DNA from 2 places in the Paraburkholderia sp. RAU2J genome. Region 1 is predicted to be linked to the other one. Evidence: riboswitches for the same ligand, from Rfam matches in the RefSeq annotation. Region 1 holds a riboswitch; the other holds the start of a gene.
What was found. A riboswitch is a leader RNA that binds a small molecule or an ion and turns the genes downstream of it on or off. The one in region 1 is predicted to bind cobalamin.

Region 1 (7,131 bases):
CTGTTTGAGCCGGTATGGGATGGTATTCAGAAATCAATGCGGGACTGAAAAATAGAAATATATGAAATACAAAAAAACTGCTTTTTCAATTGTACTTGCCAGCTTACTGGTCGTTGCCTGCATGCACGTGTCGGGCACAAACAGAAAGATTGACCCCAATTCGCCGACATTCGGCAATCTGAATGGTGTGCCGATGGCTGTTCCGGCGAAATACCAGTTCTTCCCCATTGAGTACGAGGGTGATGATATCTGGAATGCCGAATGGCTGAAAAAGAATCGCAATCGCGTCCCGACACCGGACATGAAGATTCGTACTTTTTCATTACTGCTGCATCTCCCGGACTATGCGCCGTTCAATTCCGAAAATGGAGCTAGCTGGCGTCATCAGAAAAACCGTTACGGATTCAATCAGGACTGGATCACGGTTGGCATTACGTGGAATAACAACAGGGGGAAAATACATGAAAAAGGCTGGTTCAAGCATTACATTGACGACATCAGGGAAAGCAATGTCAAATTTTCTTCGGCCACATCTCACTATGAGATTGCACAAAATATTTACGGTCTCCACCATGAAGTGATGGTCGGGGCTTCCTCAAATGATCGCCAATTTTCCTGGCAATCAATGCATAAAGATTTTTACGCTGATATTCAGGGCCAGTCGGCCAAAATTGAATGCGAACAAATGGTCGTTCCGCCCTATGTGCCGACAACCTGCGAACAAACATTCATCATTCCGGAATTGGATTCCTTTGTCGATATAAAGTATAACCCACAGCACCTAAAAGATTGGAGGCAAATGCAAAAACAGGTAACTTCGATTGTAAAAACATTTGAAATCATTAAAAGCAAAACCGAATAAACAAATTAATCACATTTCAAGGAAAGCAGATGCCAAACAGCCTCAGCAAAGACCAGATCGGGTCACTCATCCAAATGGCCAACAATGGAAACCTTGTAGGCGTCTATCAGTACCTTCAGCAGAATGGGTATCAATATGCGGGACTTGCGCTTGGCGTCGTCACGGGGAGCACGGTAAGCGGCGCGGCAGCGCTGGGTTTTCTCAATACATCTGCCCAGATCAATGGTGTTAATCTGACAAGCACCCAACTTACGCAGATCAAAACCGAACTGACCAAGGATTACCTTAATCTTCTGCTTAACCAGGCCGTCAATAACGGCGGGACTACGAATACGGACATTACCTGGCAAGATGCTTGGGCCATCCACAACCAGACTTTCTACAATAATGGGCTCCCGAATGACGTCTGGACCCTGAATACACCATTCAGCGTACTTGACCCCGCTACCAGCCAGCAACTCTGGAATGATCTACTGAAAGATCAGAACGGTAGTTTCATTTCCACGACCGGTTCAATTCTCGAACTTGGGAAGGATATGGAAACCGCCTATTTCAACGCAACCAATCCGTCGGTAAAGGCCCAGATCGGCAACTGGTTTTCGAAGATCACGACCGACAACGTGATCGAAGGGGAAGCCGGGATGTTCTTCAACTCCGTGAAGGGCTTCCTGCTGAACAGTACGGATGGCGTGCAGAACTACACGAACCAAGACGCGCAAAGCATCGCGCAGCAGGCGTATCCGACACTCCAACTGGCGGGCGACGATCCGGATGCTACGGCCGAGGCATTGGCGCAGGCTCAGAAGCAGCAAAACCTGCGATATGAAATCACCAAATACTTCGGCGCAATGCCTGGCCCGCTGCAAATCCTGGACAACGGGACGACGCTGACGATTGCAAACAGCAACATGCAGGTGTCAATTACCGGGGGCCAGACCGTCGTCAGTGTCAAGGACGCATCCGGCAATATTAACGCCGCGGAATACAACCAGAGCGGCGTGCTGGTTGACTCAATGCACATCGGCTCAAACGGGGCTCCGACCGATAATACTGTCTATGACGCATCCGGCCGCGAAACGGAGTACGCGACGTTCGGCACCAATGGCCTGAAGACGCAGGACATCTTTTACGACCCGACCACAGGCCACGCGACAGAGCGGGATGACTACAACGCGGATGGTAGCGCCGTGGCGAACCTGTTCCATGCCGATGGCTCGCAGGACCAGATTTACTACAACGCTGCGGGTCACCAGACGGAACAGGCGAGTTTCGGCACCAACGGCAAGATCACGCAGGACATTCTCTATGACGCCACGACCGGGCACGAGACACAGGAAAGGGACTGGAGCGCGGACGGCAGTTCAGTTGCGCACCTGTACAACAGCAACGGCACGCAGAACGCAATCGCGTACGATGCATCCGGTCGCGAAACGGAATATGCGACGTTCGGCACCAACGGCAAGATCACGCAGGATACCTTCTATGACATCGCGACTGGCCGAGCGACAGAGCGGGATGACTACAACGCGGATGGCAGCGCCGTGGCGAACCTGTTCCATGCCGATGGCTCGCAGGACCAGATTTACTACAACGCTGCGGGTCACCAGACGGAACAGGCGAGTTTCGGCACCAACGGCAAGATCACCCGGGATATCGTCTATGACGCCGCGACTGGCCATGAGACACAGGAAAGCGACTGGAACGCGGACGGTAGCTGGACCACTCACCTGTTAAACGCCAATGGCTCGGAGAACGCAATCGCGTACGATGCCTACGGCCGCGAAACCGAGTACGCAACGTTCGGCACCAACGGCAAGATCACCCAGGATACCTTCTATGACGTCGCGACTGGCCGCGCGACAGAGCGGGATGACTACAACGCGGATGGTAGCGCCGTGGCGAACCTGTTCCATGCCGATGGCTCGCAGGACCAGATTTACTACAACGCCGCGGGTCACCAGACGGAACAGGCGAGTTTCGGCACCAACGGCAAGATCACCCAGGATATTCTCTATGACGCCACGACCGGCCGCGAGACGCAGGAAAGGGACTGGAGCGCGGACGGCAGTTCAGTTGCGCACCTGTACAACAGCAACGGCACGCAGAACGCAATCGCGTACGATGCAGCCGGCCGCGAAACCGAGTACGCAACGTTCGGCACCAACGGCAAGATCACGCAGGATACCTTCTATGACGCTACGACCGGCCGCGCGACAGAGCGGGACGACTACAACGCGGACGGTAGCGGGATCGCGCATATCTTCAACGCGGACGGCACGCAGAATTCCGCCATATTTGATCCGTCTGGACATGTCTCCGAATACGCGACGTTTGCAGCGAACGGCGCGCTGACTTCGGATGCCTTTTTCGACAAGAACGGCCGGGAGACCGAACTAATCGAGTTTTCAGGCAATCAGCAGATTGTCCACCTGTTAAATGCCGACAATTCGCAGACGGCAATTGTCTACAACGGCAATGGTCAGGAAGTCGAATACGCGAGTTTCAATACGAGTGGCCAGAAGACCGATGACTGGTTCTGGGACGGGCCATCGGGCCGGCTGATCGAATACGATCAGTACGGCAGCAACGGCAGCATGACCGCGCATCAGTTCAACGCCAATGGTACGCAGGACGCCATCATCTTCAATGGCAACGGTCAGGAAATGGAGTACGACTCTTACGACACCAACGGCAACCTGACGGGATTCACGCAGTTCACCTATGGCGTGGGCGGCGGTTATAACGCGGTCGCATATGGTCCGACCGGATATGAGACAGGATGGGCCGACTACGGCAGCAATAACATGCTTGTCTCGTCGGGTGGCAATCAGTACAACTTCACCCTGGACGACAGTTACGACAGCGGAAGTGACGACTACGACTTCGGATGGTTTGACGACACGTCTTACTCTAACGAATACGGATTTTACATTTAACCATGATTCTTAGTAATCCGTTGTAAGTAAATTCCTACGTTCGGCCTATTCTGTAGTACGAAGTTCATTGAGAGGGAAAGAAAACAAGGCGCGCTGAAAATCGCGCCTTCTTCAGCGGTGCGACCGGTGTTGCCTGTGGTCAGCGCGGCGCGGTGGCGGATTTTGAACCTGCTTTCGTTCGGGCCGGTCGGCGCGGCACGACGCCGACAGGGCTATCCGCCGCATCGCTATCTGAAGCGCTTCGTACAGCATCGGACAGCAGGTTAGCCGCATCACGGGCCGTGATGCGGCTGTGCGCGACGCCCTTGGCGTCTAGCGCGATGAGTCTGGAACAGTTCACTATCGCACTCGTTGCTCCGCTGATACGCCTCGCCCGGATCAACCAGCAGTTGTAGCAACGTCCGCTGCTGCGCCCTTTCTTCGTTCGTTACCGCGGGGCTCCGGCATACGGACGCCGCAAGCGTAACCAGCTTGTAGAGTTTTTCTCTCTGCTGGTCGCACAGACGGAAAGCCGCGAGCGCGAGCTTTTCGTATTGAAGGGCATCAACGGGCGGGCGCGAGGTGGATTGCGAAGGCTTGCTGGAATCGGTCATGTGCGATTACCTTACTGTCAGCGTTTTCTGGATCGCCCGACACTCGCCTGGTAGGCGGATCGAGTCAAGCAGTTCTCGTGTGATGACGATGCGTTGCATAATGCTGTTCCTTCTGGTCGCTTTCCGGGAGCCCCATGGGGAAACCGTGCGGAAGTCGCGGGGCGTTGCCATACGTTGCATTGCGGTGCTATACGCCGATAACCCTTTGATTTAAAAGGATATACGTTGTTATATGTCACCCATGCGCAGTATGCAAATTACCCCGCAACGGTAAGCGACCTGCGGCGCGCTGTTCGATCAGCCCTGCCGCGCATGCGTTTTTTCGATGCCACTGTCCGGCGAATCCGGCACGGGAAGGCAAAGCGCATGAGGCCGTCAGCCCGGATACCGGCCAGACGCGGAGGCGGCGCACGTCACGCCGCCAGCCGCCGGAATCCGCGAGGGACGGATGTGAAGGCGCTGAAACACGACGTGACGCGTCCGTTCGCGTATTCCGCATGAGCCGTACTCTCGCGGGATTCGCCAAGAACCGGCCGCGTTTTCGCCGAGCCCGAATCTGTCGCACCGCATGATTTCAATCTCCGCCATGGGACGCCGCTGCCGGCTCCCCCCCTTCCCGCCGGTTACGACATGGCGCGCGCCATGCCCGCCGCGATGAGCCGCGCGTGGCTGATCGGCGCGGGCCCCGGCGACGTCGAACTGATGACGCTGAAGGCCACCCGCGCGCTGGCGCAAGCCGACGTGGTGCTGGTCGACGACCTGGTCAATCCCGACGTGCTGCAATTCGCACGCCATGACGCGCTGGTCGTGTACGTGGGCAAACGCGGCGGGCATCCGTCCACGCCGCAAGCCGGCATCGTCGCGCAGATGCTCGGGCACGCGCGGGCCGGACGCAGCGTGGCGCGGCTCAAAGGCGGCGATCCGTTCGTGTTCGGCCGCGGCGGCGAGGAACAGCAGGCGCTGCATGAGGCGGGCATTGAGGTCGAAGTGATCAACGGCATCACGGCGGGGATTGCCGCGCCCGCGGCAATCGGCATCCCGGTCACACATCGCGATTACGCACAGGGCGTCGCGTTCGTCACGGGACACGGCGCGGGCAGCGGCGAGCCGGATTGGGCCGCCCTCGTCGCTACACGGATGACGCTGGTGATTTATATGGGCATGCGGCGCCTGAACGAGATCGCCGCCGCGCTGCTCGCGGCCGGCATGCGCGCCGACACGCCGTGCGCGGCGATCGAGTCGGCTACGCGTCTCGAACAGCGTCACGTGCTGGCGCGGCTCGGCGAATTCGTCGATGCTGTCGCGCATGCGGGGCTTGGCTCGCCAGCAATCGTGGTGATTGGCGGGGTGGCGTCGCTGGCGCTGGCTCGTATGGCGGAGACGGACATGGCTCATGCGGCGGCGGCTGCTCGCAGGGGCGGCTGCGACGCTCAGGGCGATTCTGTTGCTGGCGCCGCTACCGCCGCGGCCTCGACTCCCGGAACGGACCCCCAATGAAAACGCTGAGCGTCGGCATTGGTTGCCGTCTGAACACCTCGCCCGCGCAGATCGAAGCGGCCGTGCGCGCCGCGCTCGGCCCACATGCAATCGATCGGATTCGTGCGATCGCTTCAGTCGACACCAAAGCTGACGAGCCGGGTCTGCTCGAATTCTGTGCGCGTCACGCGCTGCCGTTGCTACTCTTCAGCCGTGAGCAGATCGCGGCAATCACAGTTGCGACACCGTCGGACGCCGTGCGCGAGCATCTCGGCGTGGACGGCGTCTGCGAACCGTGCGCGCTGCTAGCGGCGTCGTGTGAGCCTGCCGCGCTTGTAGCGGCGACTGTGCGTGGCGCACGCGTGGCGCACACCGCATCCGACGTGGGCGCAATACCGCCTGCCGCTCTTGCTACGTCCGCCGCACGTGCCGTCCCAATTGCACCGACTGCTCCCACCGCCCGCCTCCTCGTCTCCAAAACGCACCACGCTGACGTCACAGTGGCAATCGCCACGGCCGCGACCGACGCCAGCGTCGAACCACCCGACCACGCCCCACACCGACAGGACCTTCGATGAAGACCGACCCCGAATCGCATCAACGCATGACCGAGCGCCGACGCGAAGGCCACGAGAAGAAGCAGGCCAATGCGACCGTCGAAAAAGGCCTGTTGATCGTCAACACCGGCACCGGCAAAGGCAAGACGACCGCCGCGTTCGGCATGGCCGTGCGGGTGCTCGGACACGGTATGCGCCTCGGCGTCGTACAGTTCATCAAAGGTGCGCTACATACGTCGGAGCGCGACTTCCTCGGCGCGATCGCGAACTGCGATTTCGTCACGATGGGCGACGGCTACACCTGGAACACGCAGAACCGCGACGCCGACATTGCCACCGCCCGCAAGGGCTGGGACGAAGCGCGCCGGATGATCGAAAGCGGCGACTACCAGATGGTGATCCTCGACGAGCTGAACACTGTGCTGAAGTACGAGTACCTGCCGCTCGACGAAGTACTGTCGGTGCTGAATGCGCGCCCCGCGATGCTGCACGTGGTGGTCACCGGCCGCCACGCACCGGACGCGCTGATCGAGGCCGCCGACCTCGTCACCGAAATGCGCGTCGTCAAGCATCCGTATCGCGAGCAAGGCGTGAAAGCGCAGCGCGGCGTGGAGTTCTGAGCGATGTCCGAGCGGCCCGACGGCACGTCATCAGGAGCGGCCCAACAGGGCGATGCCTGCGCTTCGCGCGGGGCGCCCTCCCAAGGA
Region 2 (7,131 bases), 430 kb from region 1:
GGGCACCGTCACCCCACCGCCGATGAACACCGCATCCGGCACCGGCAACCCATCCAGCGCAGCAGGCGCGCGGCCCGCGACGAGTTGCAGCCCAGGCACGCCCAGCGCATCGCGATTGTGTTCGATGAAGCGCTGCCGCTCCGCATGCGCTTCGATCGCGATCGCGCGGCAAGCGGGATGCGCGCGCATCCATTCGATACCGATCGAGCCGCTGCCCGCGCCCACGTCCCACAGCAATTCGCCGGGCGTCGGCGCGAGGCGCGCGAGCGTGATCGCGCGCACGTCGCGCTTGGTCAACTGACCGTCGTGACGGAATGCGTCGTCGGGCAAGCCGCAGGTCAGCGGCAGACGCGGCGCGCCTGCCGTCGCCCGGCATTCGAGCGCGATCAGATTCAGCGCGGCGACCTCGCCCGCGCTCCACTGATCCGCGCGACCGTCGATGCGGCGCTCGCGTTCGCCGCCAAGATGTTCGAGCACGCTCATGCGCGTCGCGCCGAAGCCGCGTGCGTTCAGCACACCGGCAAGCGCCGCGGGCGTGCGCCCGTCCGCGCTCAGCACGAACACGCGCGCGCCGTCGTGCAGATACGCGTTCAGCGCCGCCAACGGACGGCCCACCAGCGACACCGTCGCGACGTCCTGCAACGGCCAGCCGAGCCGCGCAGCCGCCAGCGACAACGACGACGGCGCAGGCAGCACGCGCAATTGCTCCGCGGGCAACTGCCGCGCCAGCATCGCGCCGACGCCGAACAGCATTGGATCGCCGCTCGCCAGCACGCACACGGCACCGTCGCGTTCGGCGAGCAGCGGGGCGAGATCGAACGGACGCGGCCACGCGGCGCGGCGCGCGGCGAGGCGCGCGGGCAGCATCGCCAGATGACGCTCGCCGCCGTACACCACCGACGCCGTCAGCAACGCACGCCGCGCGGGCCGTCCCAAACCGGCGAAGCCGTCATCGCCAATGCCCACCACGGTCAGCCACGCCGGCATGCCACCATCCTCATTCTGAGTCTTCAATCAATGCGCCGCGCCACGCCGGTCAAAGCGTCCAGCCTCGTTGCGCGGTTCGAAAAAAGGCATAATACAGCCGCCGGTGCCCTTCCGGGCCGAAGAGGGAACACAGTGCCACTGTGGCTGCCCCCGCAACTGTATGCAGCGAGTCCGCCTGCGCTACGCGCCACTGGTTTGACCGGGAAGGCTGCGGTGGACGATGACCTGCCAGCCAGGAGACCTGCCGGCGAGACTGTTCGTGCCAGCCAACATCGGGCGGGGTGTACCGATGCCGCAGCAATCCGCCTCGCGGCTTGCTCGGGCCGTCGCGCGACGCTAAACCGGTGTCCGTCTTGACTCAAGCTTCGCCCTCCACTGCTTTGCCCCACGCGGCTTCGACACCGCGCCCCTCGGCGTGTCCGGGGCTGCTGCGCATCGTTGCCGCGCGTGATGGTGGCATCTGCCGGATCAAGCTGCCAGGTGGCGAGTTGAGCGCGGACGAGGCGCGAGTGATCGCCGATGCGAGCACGCGGCACGCGGCCGGCGTGATCGAGCTGACCAATCGGGCGAACCTGCAGGTGCGTGGCGTGCGCACGGGGCATGAAGCCGCGTTGATCGCGGCGCTGGTCGAGGCCGGGCTTGGGCCGATGACGAAGCCTCGGGCAGGCGCGAACGCAGCCAACGCTGTGGACGCAGCCGAGATTTCGAACACCGCTACGGCGAGTGTCGCCGACATATCAGATGCACCGAACGCCACCGACGCTTTGAATGCCGTGGCCGTGAGCGCCGCGGACGACGTGCGCAACGTGATGATCAGCCCCGCAGCGGGACGCGATCCGTTCGCGTTGATCGACACCGCCCCGCTATGCGCGGAATTGCTCACGCTGCTACAAAGCGAGACGCGCTTTACGGCGCTGTCGCCGAAATTCGCGCTGCTGCTGGATGGCGGCGAACGTCTGGCGAGGGTCGATCATCCACACGATGTGTGGCTCGCGGCGACTTCGAGCCGTGACGGTGTGCGGTTCGTGTTCGGGTTGGCGGGGTGTCCTTGTGTCGAGGTGGAGGAGAACGCAAACGCGGTTACGGACGACGATGCTGGTGCTGGTGCTGATGTTGGCGTAAAAGCGAACGCGGCTACGAACGTGCGAACCACCGCGGCTGCGGCTGTTGTCGTTGCTGCCCATGCACTTTCGGCTACGCTGACCGGCAGCACGGTCATGCGGAATTCACGCACCCGCTCCACGCACACCCACGACCACCGCCCCTTAGCCACCGTCCTCCCCTCACAAGTCCCCGCGCTCGTGCGCGCGCTGCTGCACACGTTCCTCGACCTCGCACCAGCCGACGCCCTCCGCATGCGCGACCTGCTCGCCACGCATTCCGCCGACGCGCTGTTGCAGCACGCCCAACGCTACGTCGACTTCCCGCTGTCACGCGACGCCCTGCTCACCGAATGGCGCCGCAGTACCACAGCCGATGCCGCGCTACGTCTCGGCGCGCACGCTCAACGCGAGGCCGGCATGTGGCACGTGGGCGGCCAGCCGCCGCTCGGCCGCCTCGACGCCGCCGCGCTGCACGGCCTCGCCGCGCTCGCGCAACGCCACGGCAACGGCACGCTGCACGCCACACCCTGGCAAAGCGTGCTGCTGCCCGACATCCCGACGCACGCACTGCCCGCCGCGCTGGCCGAACTGAGCGCCCTCGGGCTCGCCTGCGATCCCGCACAACCCATCACGCGTTTGATCGCGTGCGCCGGTTCGAGCGGTTGCGCAAAGAGCCTCGCCGACACCAAAGCCGACGCGCTGCGCCTCGCCGCCCGCCTGCCCGCCAATGTCGACGTGCACCTGAGCGGCTGCATGCGCTCGTGCGCCGCCGCGCATTGCGCGCCGTACACGCTGCTGGCCGCCGCGCCCGGCCTCTATGACCTTTATCGACGCAACGGCGGCGCCGGCTTCGGCCACTGCGTCGCGCACCAACTAACGATCGCACAGGCCGCCGACCTGCTCGCCCACCTGTCCCGGAGTGACACAGATGCTTGATTACATTCGCGACGGTCAGGAGATCTATCGCCAATCTTTCGCGACGATCCGCGCGGAAGCCGACCTGTCGCGCATCCCCGCTGACCTCGAAAAACTCGCGGTGCGCGTGATCCACGCGTGCGGGATGGTCGACGTGATCGACGCGCTGCAGTTTTCCGCGCACGCAGGTGCGGCAGGCCGCACGGCGCTCGCGCAAGGCGCGCCGATTCTGTGCGATGCCGGCATGGTCGCGCAGGGCATCACACGCGCGCGGCTGCCCGCGAACAACGACGTGATCTGCACGCTCACGCATCCGGACGTGCCGGCGCTCGCGCGCGAAATCGGCAATACGCGCTCGGCCGCCGCGCTCGAATTGTGGCGTCCGCAACTCGCCGGCAGTGTCGTCGTGATCGGCAATGCGCCGACCGCGCTGTTCCATCTGCTCGACATGCTCGATGCCGGCGCACCGAAACCCGCGTTGATTCTCGGTTTTCCGGTGGGCTTCGTCGGGGCGGCCGAATCGAAAGCGATGCTCGCCGCGGACAGCCGCGGCGTGCCTTACGTGGTGGTGCACGGCCGGCGCGGCGGCAGCGCGATGGCCGCCGCCGCCGTCAACGCACTGGCCACGGAGGTCGAATAAATGAGCGTGCAAGGACGACTGCTCGGACTCGGCGTCGGCCCCGGCGACCCCGAACTCATCACACTGAAGGCGCTGCGTCTGCTGAAGGCGGCGCCGGTGGTCGCGTACTTCGTCGCGAAGGGCAAGAAAGGCAACGCGTTCGGCATCATCGAGGCGCATTTGCATGAGGCTCAGGCGCATCTGCCGCTCGTCTATCCGGTCACGACCGAAGCGCTCGAACCGCCGCTCTCGTACGAGGCGATCATCGCCGACTTCTACGACACCGCCGCCGAGATCGTCGCCGGCCATCTCGATGCGGGCCGCGACGTCGCCGTGATCTGCGAAGGCGATCCGTTCTTCTACGGCTCGTACATGTATCTGCACGACCGGCTCGCGGCGCGCTACGAGAGCGAAGTGGTGCCCGGCGTGTGCTCGATGCTCGGCGGCGCTGCGGTGCTCGGCGCGCCGCTCGTGTATCGCAATCAGAGTTTGTCGGTGCTGTCGGGCGTGCTGCCCGAGGACGAGTTACGCCGCCGTCTCGCCGATGCCGACGCCGCCGTCGTGATGAAGCTCGGCCGCAATTTCGACAAGGTGCGGCGCGTGCTCGGCGAACTCGGCCTCGCACAGCGCGCCCTGTACGTCGAACGCGCGACGATGGGCAATCAACGCATCGTGCCGCTCGCCGAAGTGGACCCGATGGCGTCACCGTATTTTTCGCTGCTCGTCGTGCCGGGGAAAAAATGGCAAGGATGAGCGCGCCCGCGATCGTGATTCTCGGCGCGGGGGCGTTGGACACCGCGCGAAGGATTCAGGCGTTGTATGCCGAGGGTGCGGCTGCTGTGGATCGTGCCGCTGGCGCAGGCTGCCAGGTGCACGGCTTGCACGCACGCGTCGAAGCCGACGTGTCCTACACCGAACTCGGCGCGCATCTGCGTGAACTGTATGCGCGCGGCACGCCGATCGTCGCGTTGTGCGCGGCCGGCATCGTGATTCGTTGCGTTGCGCCGCTGCTGTCGAACAAGGGCGTCGAGCCACCCGTGCTGGCCGTCGCCGAGGACGGCAGCGCGGTCGTGCCATTGCTCGGCGGGTTGACGGGCGCCAACGTGATGGCCCGCGAGATCGCCGCCGTTTTGGCGGTGCCGCCCGCGATCACGACGAGCGGCGAGTTGCGCTTCGGCACCTGCGTACTCAATCCGCCCGACGGCTACATGCTGGCCGATATCGGGCAAGGCAAGCGTTTCGTATCGGATCTGCTGGCGGGCGAAAGCACGCGCATCGAAGGCGATGCGCCTTGGCTCGATGATGCGCATTTGCCGCGTTCCGCTTCGGCGCGGCTCGCGATTCGCGTGACGCCGCACGCGTGGGATGGGCGTGAGGACGAGTTGGTGATTCATCCGCGTTGCGTGGTCGCGGCGGTGAGGGGTGCGGGTGCGGGTGCGGGTGCGGGTGCGGGTGCGGGTGCGCAGATCGTCGCATGCGTGCGCGAGGCACTGGGTGCCCACGGTCTCGCTCCGCTGTCGCTCGCGGCGCTGCTCGCCTCATCCGACGACATGACGGACCCGGCGCTTGCCGAAGCCGCCGCAAGTTTCAACGTGCCGTTGCGCTTCGCGCAAACCGGTCCCGACGGTGACAAGTCGCCTGCCGGCCTGTTACATGCCGCACTGCGCATCCCCTGCGAAACGCTGCACAACGACACCTCCGCAGGCGTTGCCCTGGCATTGGCGCCGCTCGCCATCGACCCCGGCACGATTGGCCGCGCGCGCGGCCGTCTGACGGTGATCGGCCTCGGCCCGGGCCGTGCCGACCTGATGGTGCCCGCCGCCCGCACGGCGCTAGACGAAGCCACCGATATTCTGGGCTACGACACCTACGTGAAAATGGCCGGCCCGTTGCGCGCCAATCAACGTGTTCACGGCACCGATAATCGCGAGGAAATGCAACGCGCGCGGCACGCTTTCGAACTGGCGGGCGCGGGAGGGTCGGTGGTGATGGTGTCGTCGGGGGACCCTGGCGTGTTCGCGATGGCGGCCGCGGTGCTCGAGGCACTCGACGCATCGCAAGACGCGGCATGGGCTGCGGTCGAACTGACGATCGTGCCGGGCGTGTCGGCGGCGCTCGCGACCGCCGCGCAAGCGGGAGCGCCGCTCGGTCACGACTTCTGCATGCTGTCGCTGTCCGATAACCTGAAGCCGTGGACGATCATCGAAAAACGTCTGCGGCACGCGGCCGAAGCCGATCTGGTGATGGCGTTCTATAACCCGGTTTCGCGCGCACGTCCGTGGCAACTGGACAAAGCGCTGGACATCGTGCGGGAATATCGCGCGGCCACGACTCAGGTGGTGCTGGGGCGCGACATCGGCCGGTCTGGCGGCACGCTGCGCACGCTCACGCTGGGTGAGCTGAAATCGTCCGATGTGGATAGGCGGACGATGGTGATCGTGGGGTCGTCGATGACGCGCAGATTTGGGCGTGGTAGCGGCGGTGCTGAGTGGGTGTATACGCCGCGGTGGTATGAGTGAGATGTGATGACTGAAAGCTGCTTCAACTTGCAGATCCACCAGAAGCCATCTGGAATCTCCTATATAGTCGGCGGCGTGCGTCATCTTAAGCAATCCTCCACCCTCCCGCGGCTCATACCAGTACGGACTTCCTTCATGGAATTTCCGGACCATTGAGTCTCGTGAATGGAATTTCCAAAAAAAGGCCGCCGGAGCGGAGATAACGTTGTGCGCGAGCCGGCGATCCTGTTTGACTTGCGTTAGCCACTCCCGTCTCGCAGCACCTCTTATCCCCCCACCCTCAAATCCCCAATCGCCCTCTGCCTCACCCCCAGGTCGTCCCACAACTCCGGGTGACACGTGAACACCAGAATCTGATGGCGCGTCGCCGCATCGATCAACGCGCGCTTGATCGCATCACGCCGCGCCGCATCGGTATGCACGGCGGCGTCATCGAGCATCAGCAACGTCGGCCGCCCCGACGCCTTCAGCAGGTCCGCATAAGCGAGCCGCGTCAGGATGCCGAGCTGTTCACGCGTACCGAAACTCAACGCGTCGAGCGTATCCGCGCGGCCATGACGATCCAGCGTCGCGGGACTCAGATCGTCGCCGAGCGCAATCGTCGACTGCGGGAAAATCCGCTTCAGATACTGCCCTAGCCGCTCGGTCAGCGGCGCGCGCAGTTGCGCTACCGCCTCGTCGCGTTCGTCGACCAGCACTTCGTCGAGCAGGCTCAACGCGCTCGCCCGCAAGCCGAGTTCGTCCTTGCGGCGGGTCGCCTGCTCGACCCGCGCGTCGAGCGCCGCGAGACGTTCGCCAAGCCCTGACGCGCCGACCGTCTCCAGTTGGCTGCGCAGGTGCGCGATGCGCACCTGCCGCTCATGCTGCTCGCTGCGCGCGAGTTCCGCCGACGCGCGATAACGCTTTGCCTCCGCCGCCGGATCGTCGAGACGCGCCGCTTCCAGTTCGCGCTCGCGCCCCTCGCGCTGCTTTCTCAACGCGTCTACCT

Region 2: it holds a riboswitch for cobalamin, as region 1 does, so the genes downstream of both, B0G69_RS26585 (oxidoreductase) here and cobA (uroporphyrinogen-III C-methyltransferase) in region 1, are expected to answer to the same signal.

Annotation. Positions count from the first base shown of each region.
Region 1 is NZ_RBXG01000002.1:1,612,597-1,619,727, reverse strand. It holds gene B0G69_RS24765 (HlyD family type I secretion periplasmic adaptor subunit) at 1-48, shown strand, start outside; gene B0G69_RS24760 (hypothetical protein) at 62-862, shown strand; gene B0G69_RS24750 (hypothetical protein) at 892-3,798, shown strand; partial or broken gene B0G69_RS24745 (hypothetical protein) at 3,938-4,391, opposite strand; cobalamin riboswitch at 4,557-4,802, shown strand; gene cobA (uroporphyrinogen-III C-methyltransferase) at 5,046-5,888, shown strand; gene B0G69_RS24735 (cobalamin biosynthesis protein) at 5,885-6,445, shown strand; gene cobO (cob(I)yrinic acid a,c-diamide adenosyltransferase) at 6,442-7,044, shown strand; gene B0G69_RS24725 (cobyrinate a,c-diamide synthase) at 7,048-7,131, shown strand, end outside.
Region 2 is NZ_RBXG01000002.1:2,038,430-2,045,560, forward strand. It holds gene cbiE (precorrin-6y C5,15-methyltransferase (decarboxylating) subunit CbiE) at 1-987, opposite strand, end outside; cobalamin riboswitch at 1,072-1,251, shown strand; gene B0G69_RS26585 (oxidoreductase) at 1,341-3,026, shown strand; gene B0G69_RS26590 (precorrin-8X methylmutase) at 3,019-3,645, shown strand; gene B0G69_RS26595 (precorrin-2 C(20)-methyltransferase) at 3,646-4,377, shown strand; gene cobJ (precorrin-3B C(17)-methyltransferase) at 4,374-6,143, shown strand; gene B0G69_RS26605 (AAA family ATPase) at 6,410-7,131, opposite strand, start outside.